DNA from 4 places in the Bacillus sp. NPDC077027 genome. Region 1 is predicted to be linked to each of the others. Evidence: riboswitches for the same ligand, from Rfam matches in the RefSeq annotation. Region 1 holds a riboswitch; each other region holds the start of a gene.

What was found. A riboswitch is a leader RNA that binds a small molecule or an ion and turns the genes downstream of it on or off. The one in region 1 is predicted to bind S-adenosylmethionine.
Region 2: another riboswitch for S-adenosylmethionine. It lies ahead of ACQKEZ_RS11930 (methionine biosynthesis PLP-dependent protein); the one in region 1 lies ahead of ACQKEZ_RS06560 (methionine ABC transporter ATP-binding protein).
Region 3: another riboswitch for S-adenosylmethionine. It lies ahead of metK (methionine adenosyltransferase); the one in region 1 lies ahead of ACQKEZ_RS06560 (methionine ABC transporter ATP-binding protein).
Region 4: another riboswitch for S-adenosylmethionine. It lies ahead of mtnK (S-methyl-5-thioribose kinase); the one in region 1 lies ahead of ACQKEZ_RS06560 (methionine ABC transporter ATP-binding protein).

The regions. Positions count from the first base shown of each region.
Region 1 is NZ_JBNNIO010000002.1:183,278-190,739, reverse strand. It holds gene ACQKEZ_RS06595 (acyl-CoA dehydrogenase family protein) at 1-536, shown strand, start outside; gene ACQKEZ_RS06590 (arsenate reductase family protein) at 645-1,001, shown strand; gene gcvH (glycine cleavage system protein GcvH) at 1,068-1,451, shown strand; gene ACQKEZ_RS06580 (YusG family protein) at 1,495-1,731, shown strand; gene ACQKEZ_RS06575 (toprim domain-containing protein) at 1,862-2,242, shown strand; gene ACQKEZ_RS06570 (thioredoxin family protein) at 2,255-2,557, shown strand; gene ACQKEZ_RS06565 (SCP2 sterol-binding domain-containing protein) at 2,678-3,019, shown strand; SAM riboswitch class I at 3,121-3,231, shown strand; gene ACQKEZ_RS06560 (methionine ABC transporter ATP-binding protein) at 3,375-4,400, shown strand; gene ACQKEZ_RS06555 (methionine ABC transporter permease) at 4,393-5,061, shown strand; gene metQ (methionine ABC transporter substrate-binding lipoprotein MetQ) at 5,075-5,902, shown strand; gene ACQKEZ_RS06545 (carboxymuconolactone decarboxylase family protein) at 6,005-6,373, shown strand; gene ACQKEZ_RS06540 (hypothetical protein) at 6,589-6,723, shown strand; gene sufC (Fe-S cluster assembly ATPase SufC) at 6,935-7,462, shown strand, end outside.
Region 2 is NZ_JBNNIO010000003.1:286,561-294,022, forward strand. It holds gene ACQKEZ_RS11900 (stage VI sporulation protein F) at 4-261, shown strand; gene ACQKEZ_RS11905 (UvrD-helicase domain-containing protein) at 289-2,580, opposite strand; gene ACQKEZ_RS11910 (hypothetical protein) at 2,708-2,965, shown strand; gene ACQKEZ_RS11915 (GNAT family N-acetyltransferase) at 3,086-3,520, opposite strand; gene ACQKEZ_RS11920 (YjcG family protein) at 3,528-4,043, opposite strand; gene ACQKEZ_RS11925 (esterase family protein) at 4,096-4,836, opposite strand; SAM riboswitch class I at 5,066-5,185, shown strand; gene ACQKEZ_RS11930 (methionine biosynthesis PLP-dependent protein) at 5,262-6,380, shown strand; gene metC (cystathionine beta-lyase) at 6,377-7,462, shown strand, end outside.
Region 3 is NZ_JBNNIO010000001.1:27,421-34,882, forward strand. It holds gene ACQKEZ_RS00270 (alpha/beta hydrolase family protein) at 1-650, shown strand, start outside; gene ACQKEZ_RS00275 (DUF2584 domain-containing protein) at 690-932, shown strand; gene pckA (phosphoenolpyruvate carboxykinase (ATP)) at 966-2,552, opposite strand; SAM riboswitch class I at 2,779-2,913, shown strand; gene metK (methionine adenosyltransferase) at 3,108-4,310, shown strand; gene asnB (asparagine synthase (glutamine-hydrolyzing)) at 4,465-6,363, shown strand; gene ACQKEZ_RS00295 (gamma carbonic anhydrase family protein) at 6,512-7,018, opposite strand; gene ACQKEZ_RS00300 (lysophospholipase) at 7,065-7,462, shown strand, end outside.
Region 4 is NZ_JBNNIO010000003.1:385,028-392,489, forward strand. It holds gene ACQKEZ_RS12435 (acyltransferase family protein) at 1-816, opposite strand, end outside; gene ACQKEZ_RS12440 (PAS domain S-box protein) at 1,107-3,317, shown strand; gene ACQKEZ_RS12445 (methylated-DNA--[protein]-cysteine S-methyltransferase) at 3,319-3,810, shown strand; gene mtnA (S-methyl-5-thioribose-1-phosphate isomerase) at 4,056-5,117, opposite strand; gene mtnK (S-methyl-5-thioribose kinase) at 5,124-6,317, opposite strand; SAM riboswitch class I at 6,394-6,552, opposite strand; gene ACQKEZ_RS12460 (pyridoxal phosphate-dependent aminotransferase) at 6,716-7,462, shown strand, end outside.

The DNA of each region.
Region 1 (7,462 bases):
GAACTTTTCTGAAAAAAGCGATGAAGGGCGAACTGCCTCTTCTTGAAAAGGCCCAAACATTGCAGGAAGAATTAATGATGATGATGCCAGAAGAACCAGGAGATGCACCGCTAGATCAAGAGAAGTTCCTGTTGGAAAATGCGAAAAAGATCGCCTTAATGGTGGCTGGAATGGCAGCAATGAAATACGGCAAAGCACTTGAACGTGAACAAGAAATCCTTGTCAACATTGCGGATATTGTCAATGCCATTTTTGCTGCAGAATCTGCTGTGCTTCGCACTGAAAAGGCGATTGCAACAACAGGAGTGGAAAAGAACGATCAAAAGCTTTTATATACACAAATTTTCACACAAGAAGCGTTATTAGAAATTGAAGCTCATGCGAAGGAGTCGCTAATTGCCATGGAAGAAGGCGATTCTCTCCGCATGACGTTATCTGCACTGCGCAAGCTGACTAGATTTACACCGATCAATGTCATTGAAACAAAACGTCAGGTGGCAAAGCGTATATTTGAAGCGGAAAAATATGTTGTCTAAACGACTAGAGAAAGGTGCGGATACCCTCCGCACCTTTTGTAAGCATACACTTAGGTTTTTAAAATGATTTATGGTAAACTGTTGTCACGAATTGCAGGGGGTGAAAACATGGCTTTAGATTTTTATGAATACCCGACATGCGGAACATGTCGAAAAGCGAAAAAGTGGCTTGAGGAAAATGGGAAAGACATCAACAACATACATATCGTTGAAGAAACGCCAAGCAAAGAAAAGCTCAAAGAACTATATGAAAAAAGTGGCTTAGAGCTGAAAAAATTCTTTAATACGAGTGGACAAAAATATCGAGAGCTAAAGCTCAAGGATCAGCTTCCTGCAATGTCAGAGGACGAGCAATTAGAACTGCTTGCTTCCGACGGTATGCTGATTAAGCGTCCAATCACAACTGATGGCAAACGAGTAACAGTTGGATTTAACGAGGATACATTCAAAAGCGTCTGGAAATGATGTAACTTTCATCAGATTATGGTATCTTCAATATAGATGGAATGAAAAGACTGGAGGGGTAAGTAAATGAGCACACCAAAAGATTTACGTTATTCAGAAGAGCATGAATGGGTGAAAGTAGAAGGCGATAAAGTTCGCATCGGGATTACGCATTTTGCACAATCCGAGCTTGGCGACATCGTTTTTGTTGAACTACCTGAAGTAGGGGACAAAATTACTGCGGACGAGCCTTTCGGAAGTGTTGAATCTGTTAAAACGGTTTCTGAACTATATGCACCAATCAATGGTACAATCGTTGAAGTGAACGATGAGCTTGATGACAGCCCAGAATTCGTCAATGATTCACCTTATGAAAAAGCATGGATGATTGTTGTTGAACCATCTGATGCCTCAGAGATCGAGAACTTAATGACAGCTGAGCAATATGAAGAAATGACAAAAGAAGATTAATTCAAATGAAATTGGACACTCTATTATTATGGGGGTGTCCAATTTGTCTTTTCAAAAAGAACAAGTAGACATAACAAGCCATATTACAGGACGCTTTAAAGAAAACGGAATGGTCCTGTATCACAATAAAGAAGAAATTGGAAAAATGATAAGCGAAGATCAATATGAGCTGAAATCAGGCTATTCTTACGACGGAAACAGATTTTATCAACTAGCTGATACACTGACGAGCGGTACTGAAAAATACGTCGATTGTGATGAAGAAAATGGCTGGTGCTGACAGCGACAAATGAGTATGAAGACTGCAAGCGAGTATGCTGCAGTCTTTTTGACGATTGAATGCGATGATGCCTTTCACCCGAGCCTCACGTCTTTACATCATCTGCTAAAGATTGTAATCTAAAAGAGAAATGAATCAATGTCAAAAGGGCCAGGTGATCGTGATGAAACATCTTGAAATAGAAAAGGTCATCATCGTGGAAGGAAAGTCTGACAAACAAAAAGTAAAAGAAGTGATAAGCGAACCTGTCACCATTATTTGTACCAATGGCACGATCAGCACGTCAAAGCTTGATCAATTAGTGGACGAACTGTTTGGTAAAGAAGTCTACATATTAGCAGACAGCGATGATGCTGGAGAAAAATTGCGCAAACAGTTTCGGAAGGAATTCCCGGAAGCACTTCACCTTTTCATTGATAAAATGTACCGAGAAGTAGCGACCTCACCATCTGCCCATCTTGCATCTGTCCTTTTAGCTGCAAACATTGATGTTCATTCGAAATATTTATGAGGGTGGACGCACATGAAAGACATTCAAGAACATGAATTAAAAAACATACAAGATGATATATTTCTTTTATACTTATACACACCTTTTTGCGGAACGTGCCAGCTCGCCAAGAAAATGCTCACTGTCGTAGATAAGATGCAACAGGACGTACCATTTTATGAAAATAACCTAAACTACTCTCCAAACATTGCCAAAGCACTAGAGATTGAAAGTGTGCCTTGCTATTTACTGTTTAAAAAAGGAGAACTTGTTAAAAAAGGTTACGCCTTTCATTCTGTTCCATATCTTCACGAAATGATTGAAACCGCTAAATAAAGCGGTTTTTTGTCATATTTCAAGCCATTCCTTTGTAAATTTGTCGAGTTATTTATAAAGGACTAGCAGATGTTGATAGAGAAATGTTATGTATAACCAAATGATAGGGAGGTTATACATGTGAAAAATGTCAATGCCAATGGAAATGCAAAGCAACGCTTTCTGTTAAAGCCGTTGCTCTCATCATCATCCTTGAAAATCACATTTGAAGCGGAATCGGATTCTTGTACTCTGATTGTGGATGAACGTGGTCAAGTAGAAAAACTACCTACAATTGAGTTATCAGACCTCACTTTCTACGGCGAGAAAAAGGAGATTCTCCAATTATTAGATGGGGATTTATCCTTACAGCAATTAATAAACCGGGGTCAAGTGAAGGTAAAAGGGTCCTTTCGAGCCTTATTAAGACTAGAAGCAGTCCTTTGGCTTACAAACGGATTTTTCAGGAAAATGATAACTTAGTTGTTTACTGGGAGATTAGCGATTTACAGCGTTGACATATCTCAATTAGCATGTTATCCTACGTTAGGAAAAGAAGATCATCACATAAAACAACATAATTTCTCTTATTAAGAGAGGTGGAGGGACGTGCCCTATGAAGCCCGGCAACCGTCAGCATAAAGCTGAAATTGGTGCCAATTCACTCAAAGCGAGCTCGCTTTGAAAGATGAGAGAAAGGCGTATTTTAGATAAAAGGCCTTTCTGCTTGTGTTGCAGTTAGGTCTTTTTTACTGACCTTGAGCCTATAACTCATAATGAATAAACCTTCGTATGTGATGGCACGTATAGATTCAGCAAGAAAGCAGGTGATCAGACTGTGATCCATTTACAAAATGTATCAAAAACATACCATTCAAAAAATGGAGATGTCGACGCAGTAAAAGACGTTAATCTATCGATTGATAAAGGTGAAATATTCGGAATTATCGGCTATAGTGGTGCAGGGAAGAGCTCTCTGATCAGACTACTAAACGGTTTGGAATTGCCAACAGAAGGCACAGTCGAAGTAGCGGGTAATAAAATAAATGACATTTCAAGTAGTAAGCTTCGAAAAGCAAGACAGGAAATCAGCATGATTTTTCAGCACTTTAACTTACTCTGGTCAAGAACTGTCAGACAAAACATCATGTTCCCACTTGAAATTGCCGGCGTTCCGACGTCAAAGCGGATTGCTCGTGCAAATGAACTAATTAAACTGGTCGGATTAGAAGGAAAAGAAAACGTCTATCCATCTCAGCTTAGTGGGGGACAAAAACAACGTGTCGGGATTGCAAGAGCACTTGCAAACGATCCAAAGGTTCTCCTTTGTGATGAAGCAACCTCAGCACTTGACCCGCAAACAACAGATTCCATTTTGGAACTGCTTGCGGATATTAACAAACGATTAGGCTTAACCATCGTCCTGATCACACATGAGATGCACGTCATTCGTAAAATCTGCCATCGTGTAGCTGTCATGGAAAATGGTCGAATTGTAGAAGAGGGCGAAGTTCTTCGCGTCTTTAGACAGCCAAAGGAAGAGATGACAAAGCTATTTGTGAAACAACTCGCTGATCCGGAGGAAGCTCAAGAAACGATTGAACATGTGTTGGAGCGAGTAAAAGAAGGAAAGGTCGTTCGTTTATCCTTCATTGGTGATTCTGCGGAACAACCGCTCATTACAGAAATCATTCGAGAGTTTCAAGTGGATGTGAACATCCTTCAAGGGAAAATCTCGCAAACGCAGGAAGGTGCGTTTGGAACACTTTTTATCCATATTAATGGAGAAGAAGCTGAGGTTCAAAAAGTCATCGCCCATATTCAAAGCAAACAGGTAGAAATTGAGGTGATGACAAATGTTTGAGAAATGGTTCCCAAACGTTCATTTAGATGTCATTTGGAATGCAACTAGTCAAACGATCTATATGACACTCATTTCTCTCGCTTTTGCTTTTGTGATCGGAATATTGCTAGGTCTATTGCTATTCCTAACTGGAAAAGGCGGATTATGGGAGAATAAGCCGATTAGTGTCATCATCGGTGCAATCGTGAATATTTTCAGGTCGATTCCCTTTATCATTTTAATTATACTTTTATTAGGATTTACAAAGCTAATAATGGGCACGATTTTAGGTCCAAATGCAGCACTTCCTGCACTTGTCATCGGCTCAGCACCGTTCTATGCTCGTCTTGTGGAAATCGCATTGCGAGAAGTAGATAAAGGTGTCATTGAGGCAGCAAGATCAATGGGCGCTAAAACAACGACCATTATATTCAAAGTGCTTCTTCCAGAGTCGCTGCCGGCCCTTATTTCTGGAATTACTGTGACAGCAATCGCACTGATTGGATCAACAGCCATTGCTGGAGCTATTGGTGCAGGCGGTCTTGGAGATTTAGCTTATGTTGAAGGCTATCAATCTGGAAACACTGACGTGACACTCGTCGCAACTGTATGTATATTAATCATCGTGTTTATTATCCAAATCATCGGTGATTTTATAACTAATAGAATTGATAAACGTTAAGGAGGAAATATAAATGAAGAAATTGATTTTAAGTGCTCTATTTCTTGCTTTTGCAGGGATTTTAGCTGCTTGTGGTTCATCTAACAACACGAGTGATTCTGACAACAAAACGATTACGGTTGCTGCTTCAAAAACACCTCATGCTGAGATTCTTGAAGAAGCGAAGCCACTTTTAAAAGAAAAAGGCTATGATCTAAAAGTAAAGGTACTCAGTGATTACAAAATGTACAACAAAGCATTGTCTGAAAAAGAAGTGGATGCAAACTTCTTCCAACATATTCCTTACTTGAATGAAGAAAATAAATCGAACAAAGATTACAATTTAGTGAGTGCTGGTGCAGTACACCTTGAGCCATTTGGTATTTACTCTAAGAAATACAAAGCTGTCAAAGATATTCCAAACGGTGGGACAATCATCATGACGAACAACGTAGCAGAACAAGGACGTATGCTTACTCTTCTTCAAAATGCAGGCGTCATCAAGCTTGATCCGAAAGTAGATACAATTGAATCAACTGTTGAAAATATTACAGAAAATCCAAAAAACTTGAAGTTCAAAAAGATCGCTCCTGAACTTACAGCAAAAGCGTATGAGAACAGTGAAGGCGACGCAGTCTTTATTAACGTGAACTACGCCATTCAAAACAAATTGAACCCAAAAACGGATTCTATCGAACTTGAATCAACGAAAAACAACCCATATGCAAATATTGTTGCTGTTCGTAAAGGTGATGAGAAGTCAGATAAAATCAAAGTATTAATGGAAGTTCTACACTCTGACAAAATTAAAGAATTCATTGATAAAAAATATGAAGGTGCTGTATTACCAGTATCTGAATGAAGTGCCTAAAACCCCGTTTAGCAAAAACGGGGTTTTTTGTGTATTTTTTCAAAACTCGTTCATAATAAAAACGTACAAATGACCTGAAGGGATTGAATGAGAATGAACGAACAGCACGCAAGCGGTTCCATGCAGCAATCACTTTCTGATTATAAAAATGCGATGGGGGCCTTTCAGAAGAAAATGCCGGTGTTCGGTAAAAAGTTTAACGAATTCACTGAGCAATGCTTTAGTAGCGACTCTCTCACTCAGAAGGAGAAGCAAATGATCGCACTTGGCATTAGTATTCATGCACAGGATGAATACTGTATGATTTATCATACAAAAGGGGCACTTGATCAAGGAGCGACAGAAGAGAACATCTTAGAGGTTGTGAGTGTGGCAGCTGCTTTTGGCGGCGGAGCGGCATTGAGTCAAGGAATTACAGTTGTTCAGCAATGTATCGATGAATTTGGAGGAACAACGCATTAAATGGAGAAATAAAAGGTATTATTCCGTTATGAAGAGATGAATACACCTCTTCCCTATGTTTGAGGTGAGATGACAATCTGAAGCATCATACCCCTTTTGTGTGGTGGTACATCAATTTGTTAAAATGAATGTATACCAATTGAAGGGAATGGTTTATTATCTGTTCAGACCAGAGTATACTCGGCTTGGAATATACGGCTGAGATGGAAAAGGCGATGCACAAATCTCATGGCATGAGCTATGCAGAATATGAAAGAGACCATGACTTACGGATGAAGGTAGAATATAAACGAGAACAATCTTACCGAGATGAAAAAAGACAGCTTGCAAAGATGAATATAAGAGGTTAAACAAGCAAAGGGGTGGGGAAAATATTTTCCTGCCCTTTCTTCATGAAAACAGTCTTTTCGACATAAAACCTTTTATCAACCTGCATTTTTTGTTAGAATTTTTAGTGCATCTACTCCATTGGACGTGAATGTGTTGTATTCACTTTTAATTTGTTATAATATTAGAATGAGAATAAATTGAGAATAATGATTATTTTGGAGGTATCGATATATGACTGCTTCGACATTAACAATTAAGGACTTGCACGTTGAGATTGAGGGAAAAGAAATCTTAAAAGGTGTGAATCTTGAGATAAAAGGTGGAGAATTCCACGCTGTAATGGGACCAAACGGTACAGGTAAATCAACTTTATCTGCTGCGATTATGGGTCATCCGAAATATGAAGTCACAAAAGGTAGCATCATCCTTGATGGTGAAGACGTGCTTGAAATGGAAGTAGATGAGCGTGCACAAGCTGGTCTATTCCTTGCTATGCAGTACCCAAGTGAAATTAGCGGTGTAACAAACGCGGACTTTCTTCGCTCTGCAATCAACGCGCGCAGAGAAGAAGGAGACGAAATCTCTCTAATGAAATTTATCCGCAAAATGGATGAGAATATGGAATTCTTAGAAATGGATCCTGATATGGCACAACGTTACTTAAACGAAGGCTTTTCAGGTGGAGAGAAAAAGCGTAATGAAATTCTTCAATTGATGATGATTGAACCAAAGATTGCGATTTTAGATGAAATCGATTCA
Region 2 (7,462 bases), on a different contig from region 1:
TGAATGGATAATAAATTTTTTAAAAGCGTAGAAAACAAAACAGGTGTCAATATGAATGACGTGTTTAAATTAGCTGGATCATTGCAAAACGCTAACTTTAAAGATGAAGCAACTGTTCGTGGTGTGATTAAAAAAGTGGCGCAGATGGCGAATAAACGCGTACCAAAAGAGCTAGAAGATAAAATTGTTCAGTCGATTACTAGCGGAAAAGAGAAGCTTGACTTTAATACAATTTCGAAAATGATGAACAATAAAAAATAAACAGTAGGCTCTCCATTTAAGGAGGGCCTACTGTTTTATGTGCACCTCTTCACGCTTTTGAGCAAGAACAGGATACAAAAACCTTGAACGATGTGCTGTTTTCCCTCTTCGAAAGGATGGAATGGACAAGTAAAGTGATTCCTCGGCTCTTGTCATTGCCACATAGAGCAGGCGTCGTTCTTCTTCAATTGCTTCTTCATTTCCGTTTCTCAGTTCATCAAGTGCAAAGTCATGTGGGAGAGCACCATCTACGGCACAGGTAATATAGACTGTTTTAAATTCAAGCCCCTTAGCTCGGTGCATCGTCATGAGTTGTACACCTGAATGATCCGTTTTTTCCTTTTCTGCTGATTTCATATGATCAGCGTGTGCTAGGAATTCCTCGATTGTTTCAAAGCGTTTAGCGGCTGTTTTCACATCACGCACATCATCTGCCCCTTTTTCAAGGATGCTCAAATCATTTCCACGCTTTTTTAAATAATCACCAAGACCCAATTTTTGTTCAATAAATGAAATGGCTTCAGTTGGCTTTAGTTTCCGAAGTGTTTGAAATAGAGGTGCAATGGATCTTAATTTCTTTTGTTGAAAAGGTTTAATGTCTGTCAGTTTCGCAAGTGCTTCAACCATAGAACAGTCTTCTGTAATGGTCAAAGCTTTTAATGTGTTGAGTGCCTGCTGTTTTAAAAAGAAGACAGGCAATAATAGCTTCATCGCCGTGACATCATCTTCATTCTGGCTCAGTGAAAGAAATGCAAGAATCATCCGGACAATCCTACGACTGTAGAAAGATTTCACGCCAGTATCTGCCTGATAAGGGATGGCTGATTGATGTAGTCGCTCATAAATAGCTCTACCGCCAGTATTTGTACGAAACAAAACACAAAAATCATTCGGATTTGCACCATTTGCAATTTTATCTTGAATATCTGATACAATCATTGTCGCTTCCTCTTCTTCATCATGTGGATAAAAGAGGATGGGACTTGTTTGTTCAATTCGAACGGCTCGTAATGTTTTTTTGAAACGATGTTGGTTTTTTTGAATAATTGCATCAGCACTAGCGACAATTGTATGATGAGAACGATAGTTGGCATGGAGATGGACAATTTTTGCTGATGGATAATCCTTTGGAAAATCAAGAATAAATGATGGATTACTCCCTCTAAACGCATAAATCGCTTGATCATCATCACCGACACAGAAGAGCTGCTTAGATTCAGCAGCTAAAAGCTGGATAATCCGATATTGGACAGGATTAATGTCTTGAAATTCATCAACTAAGATATATTGAAACCTGTCTTGATAGCTTTTTAAGAGTGCGGGTTTTGCCATTAGCATATGTAGACAGGAGATGGCCATATCGTCAAAATCAAATTGGTTATTTTCTTGCTTTTGACGCTCATAATGCCGATAAATTGACCACATCTGTTTTTCTTTTGTATCTTCTAAATCTGGTGTTTCATTCGGTAAAAAAGCATTTTTCCAATAACCAATGAGCTGAAGAATCTGATCCATCGGGTATTCCTTTTCATCAAGTCCTTCCTCAATTAAAGCTTTTCGAATGTACTGTTCCTTTTGCCAATCGAACTTGATTAATTGTTGTCCGTGCCATCTCTTTGAATTGTCATGTAGTAGCATTTTATAAAAAAGACTATGGAAGGTTCCGGTGATGACTTGACTTGCTTGTGATGGTTTTAGCCCATATTGGGTTCTTAATCGTTCTTTCATCTCAGCACTTGCTTTTGTTGTAAACGTCACAAGTAAAATGTGATGAGCAGGAATGTTTTGCCCCGAGATCATATACGCGGCTCTCGCAGTAAGAACGCGTGTTTTGCCGCTTCCGGCACCTGCTAACACAAGCATTGGTCCATCTGTATGTGTGACTGCCTCTAACTGAGGTGTACTGAATGACACGTGTGTAAAGGGTTCGATTGAATGTGTTTGTTCCGCTAGCGCACGAAATTCTTCATTTGTTTTAATAGGCTTCGGCATTTGCCATTCTTGCACTTGATTTGATTGTGTAATGATTTGCTTTCCTGTAGGAAAACGAAATCCTCCATGTTCTTGATAAGAAGGTGTTTGTTCCTTTTGTAAGCTTTCGGCATGTTCACAAGCCTTCTCACATTCATCATTTAGATGTGATGCTTGTTTGTGAACGAAGGCAGGAGCTTCATGAATCGTTAATCTGAAAAATATGGGGTTTCCGCAATGTGGACAAAATAAATGTCCTTTTTTCCCTTCCTCATGAAGGAATTGATAGTGTTCTCTCGAATATGTATGTAATGAAATCGTTCGATCATTGAGTCGTGCGCATTTCAAAGCTAGTCCTCCAGTATATGTGAAAATCGAAAAAAGAAACAAAACTAATCATATCAAATGTATCGTGTTTCAAACAGTCTTTATTAGGGAATAATAGAATATAAGAGTAGCGAAGGAGGCGTTCTTGATGGGATATATAGCACCGATTCAGCCGGATCTGTATTTTCAATATATGAATCGTCCTGCTCCTCAGGATAAAGAAGATTATGCAAAAGTGACAAAGGTCGCGCGCACTTTTCATGACAAAGTATATCAAGAGATAGAGAAAAAAGAAGACTTTCTCACAGAAGCAGAAACAAAAGTGCAACAAAAAAAGAGAGAACGTTTTGTGAGAGACATGTTTATGGAGGAAGGCAAAGGATTAAACATTAATGTGTATGTTTAAATGGATACGCTTTCTAAAAACCCTTCGTGATTGAAGGGTTTTTCTCATTAAAAAAAGATCAGTATATCATCTGACATACTGATCTTTTTTTAAAAGGAAACATGGTAGAATAACTGTATATTAAGCGGAAAGAGGCTTTGACATTTTAACGTGTAGAATGTCTGCTTCTTCAAATGGCTCTGAAATCACTCGATAGCCTTTTTTTTCATAGAAGGGCAAAGCTTGAACCTGAGCATGCATAATGGCTTCTTTTGCCCCGTTTTTAAGCGCTTCTTCTTCTAGTGCTTCCAAAAGCTTGTACCCAAGCCCGAATGAACGAGCTTCTTTCAACACGCAAATCCGTTCAAGTTTCGCTTTTTGAGCGTCGAGGATTCGCAACCTTGCAGCCGCTTGTGGTGCATGATCGTCATTGTATATGACAATATGAGTAGCGACATCTTCTAATTCATCAATTTCTATTTCAATAGGCACTTGCTGTTCTTTAACAAAAACTTCTTTTCTAACATGATATGCATCTTCTAGTTGTTGTTTTGTTCTTACAATGACTGTCTCCAAACTGTGATTAAACCCCTTCTCCTAATAGAAATGTTTCGTATACTGTCCAAGAACCGTTTTCCAATTGATATAAAAGGTGAAATCGATCAACGGTTTCTTCGTGATCAATACTTCTTAGTTTTAATGAACCTAGTACATCAGAAAGTTCATCATCTGATAATTTTTGAGCCACAGTCACATGTGGTACAAAAGCATATTCTGGTGTACCGTCTATAGGATCAGCATAAAGCCTTTCATTGAGGGCAGTTAATTCCTCATTTTGTTCTACTTTCATATAAATAACATTGTTTACAGGAGCGAATGAACTGAATTTTTTAATTCTTAGTGTGATAGGAGATGCATGCTTTGCATACTCACGCAGTGTTGTCACAACCTCAGCTGCTTCATGATCCGTTAATTCAAACGGTGTTCTGAGTGTCAGGTGAGGCGGGATCAGTGCGTAGTTCGGATCATAACGTTTCCGATAAGAGTTCGCAATATCTTGCAATTTTTTTGATGGAAATAAAACAACTCCGTATTTCATAGTTTTCCCTCCTGATAAAGAAAATGTGTGCTACAAGTTATTATAACAAAATTCAGTCGATTAACGAATGGGGCAAAATTCTTTTTAGCGAAGGAGAGATGAGCGGCTGCCAATACGTCCATTTATGATCTCCTTCAAATGTTTCAAATATATAATCAGCACCTGATGTTTCAAGTAATTCTTTGAGCTTTTGATTTGGCTCGATAAAATCAAGTATTTGTCCATCTGTTGTTTTAACGGCAGTTTCTTGTAAGCCGATCTGGTGAATGATCGCATAATGAGTCAGTGTACTTGCTTCTTTTACGGCTTGAAGGACTGCGTGATCAACATACGGAGACTGAAGGACAAGACCCCCAAATAAATAAGGATAGTCAATTGCTGTCATAAGCGAAATCGTTGCGCCCAATGAATCACCAATGAATGTGCGACCCGCTCCAATTTGATAGGTTGGAAAATGGTCGTCAATATATGGAACAAGTTCATTTGCCAAGAATCGTTTATAGGCTTCGAATTTACTCCCTTCAGGGTGGTACGTATTTCTTCTTTCTGTGACGTTTTTATATGGAATTCCAATAATGATGGAACGTTCCATTTTTTTGTTTTGCATCAATTCCTCTGCTTGTCTGCCGATTTTTCCTAATCGAAAGTAATCATGTCCATCTTGTGCAATAATGACATGATATTTATACAAGGGTGAATAATTGACTGGTAAATAGATGAGTACAGTCATATCTTCCCCAAGTTCAGTTGAATGTAACATTTCTTCTTGTATCATTCCTGTTTTCTTCACCACAATCCATTCCTCCAACTATCCAAGTTAAAACATGTGAAGCGTTTCCATCCATTGTATCATGAAAAACGAGGATCTTTCTATTTGAAACGTACAATCCAATGGCAGTCATCTCGCCCTTTTTAAAAATGCAGAAAATTTAAATAATCGTCTGGAAAAGCACCGATTTACCCTTGAAAAATGTTGTTGTATGCGTTACAGTATTAAGAATTAGAACAAACTTACAAAAACATTCTTATCGTGAGAGGTGGAGGGACTGGCCCTTTGAAACCTCAGCAACCGGTATGCACCGCCGTGCGGTGTACCAAGGTGCTAAATCCAGCAAGCATTTTTTTTGCTTGGAAGATAAGAAGAAGCGACTAAAACCCTTCTTCTTATGAAGAAGGGTTTTCTGTTTTTAAAAGATTTTTACATTAGGATGGTGTCAAATGACGGAACATGTAGAAACGAAATTAGCTCAAATTGGAAACCGTAGTGAAGTAGTAACTGGAACTGTGAATCCGCCCGTTTATTTTTCGACTGCATATAGACATAGAGGAATTGGAGAATCAACAGGTTTTGATTACATTCGAACGAAAAATCCGACAAGACAGCTTGTAGAAGATGCCATAGCGACGCTCGAAGAAGGCACAGCTGGTTTTGCCTTTAGCTCTGGAATGGCAGCAATTCAAACCATTATGGCTCTTTTTCAAAGCGGAGATGAATTAATTGTATCGTCTGATTTATATGGCGGTACATATCGCCTATTTGAAAACGAATGGAAAAAATACGGCCTTCGTTTCCTTTACGATGATTTTACAGACGAAGCCTGTTTCCGCTCAAAAATAAATAAAGAGACCAAAGCCATCTTTATTGAAACGCCAACAAACCCACTTATGCAAGAAGCAGATATTCAAAAAGTCGCTACAATTGCAAAAGAATACGGCATTCTTGTTATTGTAGATAATACGTTCTACACACCCGTCTTGCAAAAGCCGATCACACTTGGTGCCGACATTGTCATTCATAGTGCGACCAAGTATTTAGGAGGTCACAACGATGTTCTCTCTGGACTAGTGGTGACAAAGGGAGAAGAATTATCGGAAGCTATGTTTCAACATCAAAATGCAATCGGTGCCGTTTTATCCCCATTTGATTCTTGGCTACTTATGAGAGGGATGAAAACACTTGCACTGAGAATGCGGCAACATGAAGCAAATGCGAAGGAGCTTGCCGTATTTTTAAAGGATCAGCCAGAAATTCAAGATGTTCTTTATCCTAAAAAAGGCGGAATGTTATCGTTCAGGTTGGCGAAGGAAGAATGGGTTAATCCATTCTTAAAGCAATTGCAAACGATCTGTTTTGCAGAAAGCCTTGGCGGGGTTGAAAGCTTCATTACCTATCCAGCAACACAAACCCACATGGACATTCCAGAAGAAATTCGGATTGCAAATGGTGTCTGTAATAAATTACTACGTTTTTCTGTAGGAATTGAACACGTTGAAGATTTAAAAAAGGATCTCAAACAGGCATTATCACAAGTGCAAGAGGAGGCGAAAGTAAAATGACAAAGCACGAATGGACGTTAGAAACACAGCTCGTACACAATCCGTTTAAAACAGATGGCACAACAGGAGCCGTGAGCGTGCCAATTCAACATGCATCGACATTTCATCAAAGTGACTTTGACGATTTTGGCAAATATGATTATTCTAGATCGGGCACACCAACAAGACAGGCACTAGAGGACACGATCGCCTCTCTTGAAGGAGGAACAAGAGGCTTCGCATTTGCTTCAGGCATGGCAGCTATTTCAACGGCTTTTCTCTTACTGTCTCAAGGTGATCATGTGTTAATCACAAAAGATGTATATGGCGGTACATTTCGGATGATTACAGAGGTGCTCAGCCGATTTGGGATTGAACATACCTTTGTCGATATGACGAATTTGAATGAAGTGGAAAAAAGCATTCAGTCTAATACAAAGGTCATTTACATGGAAACACCATCAAACCCTACGCTCGGTATAACGGATATTAAAGGTGTCGTGAAACTAGCAAAAAAACATGACTGTTTAACGTTCTTAGACAATACGTTCTTAACACCTGCACTTCAACGTCCGCTCGATCTTGGGGTAGATATTGTTCTACACAGTGCAACAAAATTTCTAAGCGGCCATAGTGATGTCCTTTCTGGACTTGCGGTTGTCAAAGATGAAACGCTTGGAAATGAATTATACAAATTACAAAATTCATTTGGAGCTGTGCTAGGTGTGCAGGATTGCTGGCTTGTCCTACGCGGATTAAAAACACTCCAAGTTCGTTTAGACAAAGCAAGTCAAACCGCACTAGAACTAGCACATTTCTTAAAAGAGCACCCTGCTGTGAAAAAAGTGTATTACCCTGGATTAGAAGATCACCCAGGTGCACATATTCAAAGAGAGCAGGCAAACGGTGCAGGCGCGGTCCTATCATTTGAACTAGAACACCAAGAAGCAGTGAAACAACTGGTCGATCAAGTCACATTGCCTGTTTTTGCAGTGAGCCTTGGTGCAGTTGAATCCATTCTATCCTACCCTGCAAAAATGTCACACGCCGCCATGCCAAAAGAAGAAAGAGCAAAGCGCGGCATCACAGATGGCTTACTACGC
Region 3 (7,462 bases), on a different contig from region 1:
GAGGGGGCATTAAAAGTGTCGGAATGGTGAGACCAGGTAGGATCATCCAGTTTGCAGCACAAGGCTTTGTTGTGTTTGCTCCTTTTTATCGCGGGAATCAAGGAGGAGAAGGAAACGAAGACTTTGCTGGAGAAGACAGACAAGATGCTTTTTCGGCATACCAACTGCTGAAACAGCATCCAAAGGTGAAACGAGATCACATTCATATTTTTGGTTTTTCCCGTGGAGGAATCATGGGTATTTGGACAGCGATTGAGATGAAAGAAGGGCCTGCCTCGCTTGTATCATGGGGAGGCGTGAGTGATATGAGGCTCACTTATGAAGAGCGTGTGGATATGCGAAGGATGATGAAACGCGTCATTGGTGGTGCGCCTCAAAAAGTGCCGAATGAATACGATCTAAGAACACCATTAGATGAAGTACGGCATATTCAAGCACCTGTGCTCTTAATTCATGGAAAACGAGATGAGAATGTTTCAATCGAGCACGCCCTGCTATTTGAAGAAGCGCTAAAAAAGTACGGAAAATCTGTGGAGACGTGGTACTTTGACCAATATGATCACTATATCCCGCCTAAACAGAATAGAGAAATTGTCAAAAGGCTAACTGAATGGATGAAAAGCCGAAAAAGAGGAAATGTGATAAAATAAAGCTTTATAGAGAAAAAAGAAGTTAGGGGGATTTTCGTGATGGGAATGCCTGTAGAATTTAATACAATGATTGTAACAAAAGGAAAAGAAACAAGACTTGAGGAAAACGTATTCGAACTTATAAAAGAGGGATATCGTCTTTATCCAATTAATATCCCGATAGAAGTACGTAAAACAAAAGATGGCGAAAAAACAGGGACGGCTCAAGTGGAAAAACTAGAGCTTGCAGATGACGCGACAAAGGTGATTTATAGGCTCATTTCCTTACATTCAACGAACTAAAAAAGCTGAGGATGTTTTCCTCAGCTTTCTTCATTATACGAGTGGTCCGCCTTTTTGTTCGATGTCATTTGATGCATTGCTGAATTTTGTGAAGTTCTTTTTGAATTCATTGGCTAAAAAGAGCGCTTTTTCTTTATAAGCTTCTGGATCTGCCCATGTTTTGGCTGGTTGAAGCACTTCGTCCGGCACACCTGGAATGTGAAGCGGGATGTGAAGACCGAAGATGTCATCTGTGACCATTTCTGCATGATCCAGATCACCTTCAATTGCAGCTTGAACCATTGCTCTTGTGTGAGCGAGATTCATTCGTTTGCCAGTGCCGTAGCCGCCACCAGTCCAGCCTGTGTTTACAAGGAATACCTTTGCACCATGCTCATCAATCTTTTTGCCAAGCATTTCAGCATAAACATGTGCTGGAAGTGGTAAAAATGGTGAGCCGAAGCAAGTAGAGAAGGTCGTTTCTGGTGAAGTGACCCCGCGCTCCGTACCTGCTAGTTTACTTGTGTAACCACTAAGGAAATGGTACATAGCTTGTTCTTTTGTTAAACGGCTGATAGGAGGTAATACACCGAATGCGTCAGCTGTTAGGAATACGATAGCAGATGGATGACCTGCAATGCTAGGTTTTACAATATTGTCGATCATTTCAATTGGGTAAGCTGCACGCGTATTTTCTGTAAAGAATGTATCATCGTAATCTGCTTCACATGTATCGTCATCAAGGACAACATTTTCAAGAACAGAACCAAAACGAATGGCTTTGAAAATTTGTGGCTCCTTTTCTTCACTCAGGTTCACACATTTTGCATAGCAGCCACCTTCAATGTTGAAAACACCTGATCCTGACCAACCATGCTCATCATCACCGATTAATTTACGGTTTGCATTCGCAGAAAGTGTTGTTTTACCTGTACCAGATAATCCGAAGAATAAAGCAACGTCTCCTCCTTGACCCACGTTTGCAGAGCAGTGCATAGAGAGGATATCTTGCTCAGGAAGCAGGTAGTTCATCACAGAGAAAATAGACTTTTTCATTTCTCCAGCATATTCTGTACCTCCGATGAGAATCGTACGTTTTTCAAAGGATACGATGATGAATGTTTCAGAGTTTGTTCCATCTGTTTCAGGATCTGCTTTAAAATGTGGTGCAGATAAAATTGTAAATGGTTTTTCAGCGGATTTTGGTGTTGATGCGTCAGGTCTGATAAAAAGCTGCTTGGCAAATAGATTGTGCCATGCAAATTCGTTGACGACAGTGATTGGCATACGGTATCTTTCATCGGCACCTGCGAAGCCGTCAAATACAAACAGCTCATCTCTTTCCTTTAAGTATGACACAACCTTAGCATGAAGACGGTCAAAGGCTTCTGGTGAGATCGGCTGGTTCACATTACCCCAATCGATTTTATGTTCAGAATTTGCTTCTTTGACGATAAATTTATCTTTAGGCGAGCGCCCAGTGTATGCACCTGTAGTGGCGCGTACAGCACCCGTAGAGGTTAAAGTTCCTTCATTACGTGCGAGAATTTTTTCAACAAGCTTCGGAACAGATAAATTTTGGTGCGTATTTTCTGCTGAAAGTAGTGTTTGTAAATCTTCTTTTAAATCCACTGAGTTCATAAAAAACCCTTCCTTTACCGTTGAATTTGTTTGTTTCGATTAGTATAACACATTGATAATAATAGTCTATACTATTTGAATTATTTTGTGTGTTTTTTTTCATTTTTGCCATAAAAACATGCTTCTTGGTGATACAATTTAAGTAGGTAAAAAAGGGGATAGATAATTCCTTAGAAGCATTGACATCACATGAGGGTATAAGATAAGATATTTTATTGAACGGATACTCTTATCCCGAGCTGGTGGAGGGACAGGCCCAATGAAACCCAGCAACCGGTTTCTGATGAAAAAGTCAGTACAGCAAGCGAGAAACCAAGGTGCTAACCTGATGCAAGGTCATTTAAACCTTGAGCGATAAGAGTGAAAGGCATGTATATCTCAGACCCTTTCCTCACAATGATGGAAATGGTTTTTTTGTTTTTGGGATATCATATGAACAAATTGCCAATAACATCTCTATATAAACGTTTTCATATAATAGGGAACGAGTTCCGTATCATTTTGAAAGGCCTCATCTTGGGATGGTGTGGTCTTGTACAGGAGGAATTAACCATTATGAGTCAAAATCGTCGATTGTTTACTTCAGAGTCAGTTACGGAAGGACATCCAGATAAAATCTGTGATCAAATTTCAGACAGTATTTTAGATGAAATTTTAAAGAAAGACCCTAATGCACGTGTTGCTTGTGAAACTTCTGTTACGACCGGTCTTGTTTTAGTAAGCGGTGAGATTACGACATCTACTTACGTCGATATTCCAAAAACGGTGCGTGACACCATTAAGGAAATTGGCTACACACGTGCGAAATATGGTTTTGATGCGGAAACATGTGCGGTTCTTACATCGATTGATGAGCAGTCTGCTGATATTGCCCAAGGTGTTGACAAAGCACTTGAAGCGCGTGAAGGGACAATGACAGAAGAAGAAATTGATGCAATCGGAGCTGGTGACCAAGGTCTTATGTTCGGTTATGCGAACAATGAAACAGAAGAACTGATGCCTCTTCCAATCTCTCTTGCGCATAAGCTGTCTCTTCGTTTGACTGAAGTACGCAAGGATCAAACACTTGCTTATTTGCGTCCTGATGGAAAAACACAGGTAACTGTTGAATATGATGAAAATAACAAACCTGTGCGTATTGATACCGTCGTCATTTCAACACAGCATGCACCTGAGATGACACTTGAACAAATTCAAAGTGATTTGAAAGAGCATGTCATCAAACATGTGGTTCCAAGTGAATTGATTGATGAGAACACAAAATATTTTATTAACCCAACAGGTCGATTCGTTATCGGTGGGCCACAAGGGGATGCTGGTTTAACTGGTCGTAAAATCATCGTTGATACTTATGGCGGTTATGCTCGTCATGGCGGCGGAGCTTTCTCAGGTAAGGATGCAACGAAAGTAGACCGCTCTGCGGCATACGCAGCTCGTTATGTAGCGAAAAACATTGTGGCTAGCGGTCTTGCAGATTCTTGTGAAGTACAGCTTGCTTATGCAATTGGTGTAGCACAGCCTGTTTCCATTTCCATCGACACATTTGGAACTGGTAAAGCATCTGAAGAAAAATTGATTGAAGTTGTTCGTGCAAACTTTGATCTTAGACCAGCTGGTATTATCAAAATGCTTGATTTACGTCGTCCAATTTATAAACAAACGGCTGCATACGGACACTTTGGTCGTCACGATTTAGATTTACCTTGGGAAAAAACAGATAAAGCAGCTACACTTCGTAAGGAAGCATTAGGAGAATAACATCATAAAAACCGCTTATTTTAAGCGGTTTTCCTTTTGGGGAAATCTGAACGGATTATTTTGTGAAAAAATGACCTCAATGTGAAACGAAAATGAGACAATAACTGTCTAATTATAGGCTTAATATGAAATAACATAACGTGGAGGCAATCATATGTGTGGATTTGTTGGTGTATTTAATCACCTGCCATTGTCCGAAACTGCTGAACAGGAAGAAACAATTAAACAAATGAATCGTCTAATTGTTCACCGTGGTCCGGACGATGAGGGCTATTTTCATGATGAACATGTAGGTTTTGGATTTAGACGTTTAAGTATTATAGATGTTGAAAACGGGAAACAGCCGCTTTCATATGAAGACGAGAACTACTGGATTATTTTTAACGGGGAAATTTATAATTATGTTGAACTAAAAGAAGAGCTTGTGAAAAAAGGTTATACTTTTAAAACAGATTCCGATACAGAAGTGCTCCTTGCCACATACCGTCATTATAAGGAAGAAGCAGCATCTAAGCTTCGTGGAATGTTTGCATTTTTAATTTGGGATAAACAAGCGCAGTTGCTCTATGGGGCAAGAGATCCATTCGGGATCAAACCACTTTACTTTACACAAATAGATGATCAAGTTTACTTTGCATCTGAGCGCAAAAGCTTGATGGCAGTGAACGAAAATATTGCATTTGATCAAACTTCTCTTCAACAATATATGTCCTTTCAATTCGTTCCAGAGCCAAACACATTAGATGAAAAAGTGCACAAAGTAGAGCCGGGACATCAGTTTACACTACGCCCCGGTCAAGATATTCAATTTAAAACTTACTGGAAAGTACAGTTTAAACCAGCTCAAACAGTTGAAAGTCAATTAATTGAAGATGTGCGAGAAGCGATCTATGATTCTGTCAAGGTACATATGAGAAGTGATGTGCCTGTTGGTTCTTTCCTTTCAGGTGGAATTGATTCTTCTTTCATTGTATCTATTGCAAAAGAATTTCACCCAGAGCTTAAAACATTCTCTGTTGGATTCCAGCAGGATGGCTTCAGTGAAGTAGATGTAGCAAAGGAAACGGCTGATAAGTTAGGCCTGCAAAACTTTAGTGCAGTGATCTCACCAGAGGAATATATGAATGAACTGCCGAAAATTGTTTGGCACTTAGATGATCCGCTTGCAGATCCAGCGGCGATTCCACTTTATTTCGTAGCAAAAGAAGCGAAAAAACAAGTAACGGTTGTTTTATCTGGTGAAGGAGCGGACGAGCTGTTTGGGGGGTATAATATTTATCGTGAACCCCTTTCATTAAAACCGTTTGAATCTGTTCCCGCCATGCTGAAAAAACTTCTTCTTCGTATTGCGCGTATCATGCCTGAAGGGATGAAAGGAAAAAGCTTCATCATCCGTGGCTGTACACCTTTAGAAGAGCGTTATATCGGAAATGCAAAAATCTTCGAAGAGCCGGTCAAGAAAAGCTTGTTAAAGCACTATGATCCGAATGTGACATACCGAGACGTGACGAAGAAATATTTCGAAGAAAGTCAAAGCTATAGCGATATCAACAAAATGCAATATGTGGATATTCACACATGGATGCGTGGGGATATCCTGCTAAAAGCAGATAAAATGACGATGGCGAACTCTCTTGAGCTTCGTGTTCCTTTCTTAGATAAGGTTGTGTTTGAAGCTGCTTCGAAAATTCCAGAAGAGCTCAAAACGAAAGACGGCACAACAAAATATTTACTACGCAAAGCGGCTGAAGGCATTGTGCCAGACCATGTATTGCATCGTAAAAAACTTGGTTTCCCAGTTCCGATTCGTCACTGGTTAAAAAATGAAATGAATGAGTGGGCAAAAGACATTATCAAAAATAGCCAAACGGACGAGTATATTAACAAGGAATACGTTTTTGAATTGTTAAATGACCATTGTGCAGGCAAGGCGGATCATAGCCGTAAAATCTGGACAGTGCTTATCTTTATGATTTGGCATAGCATTTATGTGGAACGTAGTATTGATCCAGAGCAGCTAAACCATCAACCTAAAGAAGTCATTTTTAGCTAATAAAAAAGGTTTTCAGCCTAAGCTGAAAACCTTTTTTGGCATGATAGAAAGCAGAAAACAGGGCAAAATAAGAAGCGGAATATAGTTATTGCTTAATATCCTGAAAAAAACATGATAAAGTGAAGATAAGAGCAATGTCACAGTGTGATCAAAGGGATTTATAAAATTGGCCCTTTTCTACATACTCCCTACGGATGCGGTCCATATCTTGGATGTCCTCTTCTGTCAGGGTACGAACGACTTTGGCTGGCCGACCGAAAGCAAGTGTGCCTTTTGGGATGATCTTTCCTTGTGGGACAAGGCTGCCTGCGCCAATAAAGGCACCTTCACCAATTTCCGCCCCATCAAGAATGATCGATCCCATCCCAATGAGCGCATTTTTTCGAATGATCGAGCTATGTAACGTTACTTGGTGTCCAATTGTAGCACCATCTTCGATGAGAAGTGTCTTTCCAGGGCTTTGATGAAGACAAGATAAATCTTGAATGTTCACGTTTTTTCCGATCCTGACGGGAGCTACATCCCCTCTAATGACGGTTTGAAACCAAACACTTGAGTATTCGCCGATCACTACATCACCTGTAATGGTGGCGTTATTTGCAACAAAGACGGTTTCATGAATTTCAGGTTTAAAATGATGATAAGGGTATAGCATTTTTCCTCTTCCTTTCTTAAATACAACATTTTGTGGGGTGTATACTTTGTGGACTTGGCACGCTGAAAGACCAATTGGCACTATCGTCATTGTACATGGTGCAAGTGAATATCATGGCCGCTATAAATGGCTAATTGAAATGTGGCGTAATGCAGGCTACCATGTCGTGATGGGAGATTTGCCTGGACAAGGCACCTCTACACGGGCACGAGGTCATATTCGCTCTTTTCAGGAATACATTGATGTCTTGGATGAGTGGATTGAACATGCCAAATCATTTAAGCTACCGACTTTTTTACTCGGTCATAGTATGGGTGGTTTAGTTTCAATCGAATGGGTTAAGCAGTATACCCATACAAGAATTGATGGACTTATTTTATCATCACCTTGTTTAGGACTGCAATTTAAACCGAAGAAAATGATGGATATTGCATCAAAAGGGCT
Region 4 (7,462 bases), on a different contig from region 1:
AAACCCATGCAGTAAATACACGTAGAATGTTCGTGTTCCCCATTTCGTAAAGAAAAAACGACGCTTCGGGACAAGTGCTAAAAAGCTAAATGACGCTGTAAAAGCAAGTAAGTACCAGCACATCCGTTTTAAAGCGGCGATGATCCCTTCATCACCAAGAGAAGAATATGGCTGAGAACCGAACAGGAAAGAATAATCAAACTCGTAGAAGAAACAGAATAAGAACACCCCTGCTAATATGATGAGCGCTGTTACTCTTCCTACATGTGAACGAATGAAATCAAAATGCTCCTTTTTTAAATAGAAGCCGGCAAGGAACATCGGTAGAAAGACAAATGTACGTGATAAGCTAAGTGTATCACTAATGATATCAACATACCCGACGAGTAAGGCAATCGATAAACTGACCACCATCGCCCATTTGAAAGGAAGTTTTGAGAAAGGAAATAAAAGCACATTCCAAAAAAACAAACTGATTAAAAACCATAGTGACCACTGGGGATCGATAGGATTTAGATTCGACATGCTCTCATCCTGAAGAAAGTAATAATACACTGAGTAAATACCTTGAAAAATGAGATAAGGTATGATCAACTTTACAGCGACTTTTTTAATAAAACCAGGCTTTCTAAAGCCTTTTGCAAAAAAACCAGATACTAAAATAAAAGCAGGCATATGAAATGTATAAATAAACTTGTACAAATAAAGTATCCAATCATTATCATGAATAAAAGACCGAAGCAAATGCCCGAAAACGACTAGAAAAATCAGAAGAAATTTTGCGTTGTCAAAATAACTATCTCGTGAAACTGTCATAACATCACCTTTTTCACTTGATTTCAATTCATAAACTATGAGCAACATTCCCTCATTTTCCCCATTCTAAAATACTTTTTTGGTCAATTGGTGATTTGATTTGAAATTGTAGAATGGTTGTGAAAAAAGGGTAAGAAAAGAGAATGCTTCAACATTCCTGTCATCTGATTGAAATATTTAAAATGTAGTATCTGAAAAAGTGCTCTTTTTTTATGAGTCAAATGAAGGAACAATGAAAATATTGTAGAAATACTGTAGAGGAATCAGGTTGGGAAAAGGAGTGTAAGTGAATGGCTGAAACGCTCGATACAAATCAAATCGTGACCACTAAAGAATTCAGAAAATTAGAAAAAGAAAATGAGCATTTGCGGAATGAATTAATGCAGCAGAATATGATCTTTAATAAGACATTAGATGCCATTTTTATATTTGATAAGCAACTCAAGATCATCCAAGCCAACGAAGCAACATGCAGGCTTGTTGAAACATCGAAAGAAAACCTCCTCAATAAATCCGTTCTTGATTTCCTTTATGGCATTCCTAAAAATAGAATCGAATGTTCGTTAGATACATTTTTCAAAAAAGGGAGACTGAAAAAAGAAATTTCAATCCAACTTGAGAGTGGAGAGACCAAATATATTGAGTTTTTCGCAGAGCATGATAAAGTGAATGATCAGTGTATTGTGGTGATGAGGGATGTGTCTTCAAAAAAAATCTTAGAGCGAGAACGCTCTAAGAATGAGCAATTATTGAAAGAGCTGTTCGATCGAGCACTCGATGGAATCGTCATATTTGATCAAGATGGCTGTATAATAGATGCCAACCATTCTTTTTGTCAAAGCTTTGAACTCGATAAGGATCATCTTGCTGAACGCTATTTGCATGAATTTGTTGAAGATAAAAACCAGCCTGCTTTACATCAATTACTCTGTTCATTAAAGGAGACAGGAAAAGCAAAAGGTGAACTCCCTGTTGCACTCCAATCTGGTAAGCACAAATTATTTGAGCTGACGATTACGTCTAACGTGATGAATGGTTTTTTTATGTCGATCATGCGAGACATTACAGAGAAAAGGTCAATGGAAGAAAAGCTTTTAAAAAGTGAAGAGCGTTTTCGAGAAATTTTTGAAAATGCGATGGATGCGATTATTATTTGGACTGATCATGGCGAGATTGTGAGGGCAAATGAATCAGCTTGTCGGATTTTTGAGCTTTCGATGGACAAACTGATCGGTCGTAAGCTCACGGATTTTCTCGTTCAATCAGATAAACGGTATAGACCCACTAGAAAAAGATATGCGAGACATCATGAAATACGTGAAGAATTACTATTCAGAATGGCAAATGGTCAGTTTAAAGAGCTTGAATTTACATCAAAGCATGCGGTTTTAGAAGGTCAGCATTTGACTATATTACGTAATGTGAGTGATCGAAAGCGCATGGAGCAGGAATTGCGTGAAAGTGAACTCAAATTTCGAAAAGTATTTAATGGCTCAATGGATGGAATCGTCCTTTTTAATAATCAATACAATATCATAGATGTGAACCCTTCAGCAGGAGAGTTGCTTGGGCTTACACAGGATGATCTAACCGAAACCAACCTTCTTCATATTCTATCCCCATTTCAGATTGAAAACATGGCTCAGCCTGCACAAGAAATGACATTAGATGAAATGGATAACGAAGTTCCTTTTGTCCTTAATCACCCAGACCAGCGCATTTTAGAGTTTTCGTTTAAACGAAACATTATCCACAATATGAATCTTGCCATATTTAGAGATGTCACTGAAAGAAAAGAATTAGAGGAACGAGTCAGGAAATCTGATACGCTTCATGTTGTTGGTGAGCTTGCGGCAGGAATCGCACATGAGATTAGAAATCCGATGACTGCTTTAAAAGGTTTCATTCAGCTTTTAAAAGGAAGTGTAGAAGGAGAATATTCTCTCTACTTTAATGTCATTACATCTGAATTGAAAAGAATTGAGTCGATTATTACAGAATTTTTGATCTTGGCCAAGCCACAAGCGATTGTTTACGAGGAGAAAAATGTAGTCCAGATTATGAAAGATACGATGGATTTATTACATGCTCAGGCAAATCTTGGTAATGTGCAAATGCATTTAACCGTCATGGATGCGATCCCGCCTATTTACTGTGAACCGAATCAATTAAAACAAGTATTCATCAACATTTTAAAAAATGCGATTGAAGTGATGCCAAGGAAAGGAAATGTATACGTCAACATTAGACGAAAGGGGAAGGAACATATTATCATTTCTCTTCGAGATGAAGGCTGCGGGATGACAGAGGATAAGTTAAGGCGTTTAGGTGAGCCTTTTTATACAACAAAAGAAAGAGGAACTGGACTTGGGCTAATGGTTAGCTATAAAATTATTGAAGAGCATCAAGGTACGATAGAAGTTGAGAGTGAGGAAGGAATTGGCACCATTTTTCACTTAACCTTGCCTTTGAGACAACAAAAACAAGAGGGAGATCATTAACTTGTACTATACCGTTTTTAATGCACCGATTGGAGATTTATACATAGTAGAGCACGAGGGAAATATCACGCACGTCTTTCTTGATGATGATCACTTTTCACAGCAATTGTCTCAAGCGGAGATGATCGCAGAAGAAACACCCCTTTTAATAGAGGCGAAAAAACAGCTGAAAGAATACTTTGCAGGTCAGCGTAAGACCTTTTCTTTACCGCTTAAACAGTCAGGTACAATCTTTCAAGAACAAGTGTGGGAGGCGCTCGCATCGATTCCTTATGGACAATCAAGAAGCTATGTAGATATCGCACGTGCAATTGGTAACCCGAAAGCAGTAAGAGCAATCGGACAAGCCAATCGTCGCAATGCACTGCCCGTCTTTATTCCTTGTCATCGTGTCATTGGAAAAGATCGGTCACTGACAGGATATGCTGGGACGAGAACAGACACAAAAGCCATTCTGCTTGATTTAGAAGGAATACCCTTTGTCAAAAAATAAACCGATTGACCTGTTCCAAATTTTCACATGCGACATATCCTTTTATTAAGTAAAAAAAGTTGGTTGAAGGAAAAAAGGAGGTCGTTTTGATGTTCTGGGGACAGAAAGAAAAAATCTTTGCTTTTACCTCTTTCTTTGTCAAAATTCATGTGATGACGGAAGAACAAAAGAACGAAATATTCATAGCTTCTGAGAATGCAAAAAAGCGCGGTGCTCTTAAACCTTAAGAGAACGGCGCTTTTTGTTTAATGTGTAAGTGTCTTTGAGAAGAGCCCATCAATTTCTTCCGTGTAATTTGATGTGATAATGCCTTTTTCCGTAATAATACCTGAAATGAGATGATGTGGCGTGACATCGAAGGCTGGGTTAAACACCTGCACATTTTCCGGTGCGATTTGTATACCGTTTAATTGTCTGACCTCTTCAGGATCCCTTTCTTCAATTGGAATTTCATCTCCATTTTCGATTGAGACATCAAACGTTGATAAGGGTGCAGCTACAAAAAATGGAATATTGAAATGTTTCGCTAAAATAGCAAGTCCTAATGTTCCGATTTTATTAGCGGTATCACCATTTTTGGCAATGCGATCTGCCCCAACGATCACTGCTGATATTTGTTTTTCTTTCATCGTATGAGATGCCATGTTATCTGTAATTAATGTGACATCCACTCCGCCTTGCATTAGCTCCCAAGCTGTGAGGCGAGCACCTTGCAGGACAGGACGTGTTTCGCAAGCATAAATGTGGAGGTCGAGATTTTTCTTCTTTGCTAAATAAAACGGAGCAAGTGCTGTCCCATAACGACTTGTTGCAATAGAACCTGCATTGCAAATGGTCATGATCCTATCACCAGATTTAAATAGCTGGAGAGCATTTTGCCCAATTTGACGGCATGTCTCCTCATCTTCAATTTGGATTTGAATGGCTTCGTGCACAAGGTCTGTTTTGGCAGCATTCACTGAAGCAGCGCGTGTAATGCGCTGTGCAAGACGTTCTAACGCCCAGGCTAGATTCACTGCTGTTGGACGAGAGCTATTTAAGTATTTTTTGATGTGCAAAACCTCATTTTTGAATACATCCATATCTTCTGTGTCAATCTGTTGTGCACTGAGTGCCAGCCCAAAAGCGGCTGTGATTCCAATGGCTGGAGCCCCGCGAACCTTCAATGTCACGATGGCGTCATATACATCCTCTTTTGTGTTTAAATACTCATACTCTGTTACCTTAGGTAATTTTTGTTGATTTAATATTTTAATGGCGTTTTCTTCCCACTCTACTGAACGGGGGACTTCAAATGATTCAGACAAAACCCGTCACTCCTTTACAGATTGTTGGAATAATGCGACGAGGTCAGACGCTCTTTCCACTGTTTCGTATTGTTTGATAAATGTTTTTCCTAATGAGAGAGCTACTTTCTTTTGTGCAATGCGCTTATTTTGCGGCTCGATGGTATCAAGATCGGCAGCATGGGCAAGGCCGATTGTGCGGCGAACCAATTCACAGCCAGCAAAACCTGTCGCTTCTTTCAAAATGCGGTCAAATGTTTTTTGTAAAAAGCTGTCTGAGATGCTAAAGGCTTCAATGCTATCCTCTTTCCAAGCTTTCGTAAATACTTCTATAAACGTTGTCCACACATTTTCGACGTGATCCAAAAGTGGCTTTTGCTCATCCTCGTTCTCGCGTGATAAAGCACTAATGAATAAGTTTGCAATAAAGTGCCCGATATCAAATCCAAAAGGACCATAAAACGCAAATTCTGGATCAATTACTTTTGTTTCATGTTCATTTGCAAAAATACTACCTGTATGGAGATCACCATGAACGAGTGTTTCGGCAGATGTGAGGAAAATTCGCTTGAGCTCAGCAGCCTTTGCCAGTAGCTCTAAATCAGCCCACAGTTTTTCTGCTTCTTCTCTTAGTTCTTCTTCAAAATCATTTGTGTTACTATCAAAAAAAGGATCTGTAAAGACAAGCTTTTCTGTGATATCACAAAGATCAGGGTTGGTGAATTGTTTGACAAACTGTTTTTTTAATTTAGGATCAGTAGCAAAATCCGATGAGTAAAACAGGGTTTTTCCTAAAAATTCGCCAATATGATCAGAAAGTTTCGGATAATTTTTTCCGACAATTAGCCCTTTTCTGACGATTTCAAGGTGTGATAGATCTTCCATCGCTGTCACCGCAAGTGTTGTATCAGAGTAATATACTTCTGGAACGAGGTGTGCTACATATTCAGATTGTTTGATTAAAGCTGAACTTTCAATTCGCGCCCGATCCAGTGCTAGAGGCCAGCTTTCTCCAACGACTTTTGCATATGGTAAAGCTTGTTTAATGATTAATCCTTTTTGGTGATCATGATCATAAAGATGAAAGACATAGTTTAAGTTTCCGTCTCCAATTTCAGTACATGTAAGCTTGCTGCTACCCTGCAGTAATCCAAGTTTTATGGCGAGAGCAACCGCCGAGCTTTCAGTTAATTCTTCATAGGATGCTGTTAGTGTTGCCAATTGTTTTCCCTCCAAATCATATAAAAAAGCCTCTTTCTCCTGAGAGAAAGAGGCTTTTATGTGTATGCTTAAGCCTCTCCTATCTCTCAGATATGAATCTGATGGAATTAGCACCGTGCCTTACAAGACTGTTGTCTTGGCGCTGATATAGCTGCGCCCCACTTTGCAGTGGTATTAATGGTCGGTTGCTGTTGGGGTCAAAAGGCCAATTCCCTCGCCCAACTCTCGATAAGAGAAAAATCAAATGAAGTTTTCAAAAAATAAACGCATTTCTTAATACATGATATTATCAGAGCATATCTTCTGCTGTCAATCATTTTTCAAAATACCTTTACAATGAATCAATGAATCCATTACAGTGAATGTATCATGATGTAACTTGAATAGAAGGTGAATAAATGGAATTTCAACAATCAGACATATTAAAAAAATTACCAGAACAATTTTTTGCGTCATTGGTTCAAAAAGTACAGGCAAAGGTGAAGGCAGGCCATGATGTGATCAATTTAGGACAAGGAAATCCTGATCAGCCGACACCGGCACATATTGTAAGTGCTATGCAGGAAGCAGTCGAAAAACCAGAAAACCATCAATATTCTTCTTTTAGAGGAACGGCTAAGCTAAAAGCTGCTGCTGCTGAGTTTTATCATAGAGAATATGGGGTTCAGCTTGACCCAGTAGAAGAGATCGCCATATTATTTGGAGGCAAAGCAGGGTTAGTTGAATTGCCACAATGCCTTCTGAATCCAGGCGATACGGTGCTTGTTCCAGATCCAGGTTATCCTGATTACTGGTCAGGTGTTGTATTAGCCGGGGCTGACATGGCATTTATGCCACTTCTTGAAGAGAATGCTTTTCTACCAGACTATGATAAGCTCTCAGTTGAACTGAAAGAAAAGGCGAAGCTCATGTACTTAAATTATCCGAATAATCCGACGGGAGCAGTGGCAACAGCTGATTTTTTTGAAAAAACAATTACGCTTGCCAAAGAAAACGGTATTTGTGTAGTGCATGATTTTGCTTATGGAGGCATCGGATTTGATGGAGAGAAGCCAGTAAGCTTTTTGCAAACGGAAGGCGCAAAGGAGACCGGAATTGAAATTTATACATTGTCCAAAACATACAATATGGCAGGCTGGAGAGTC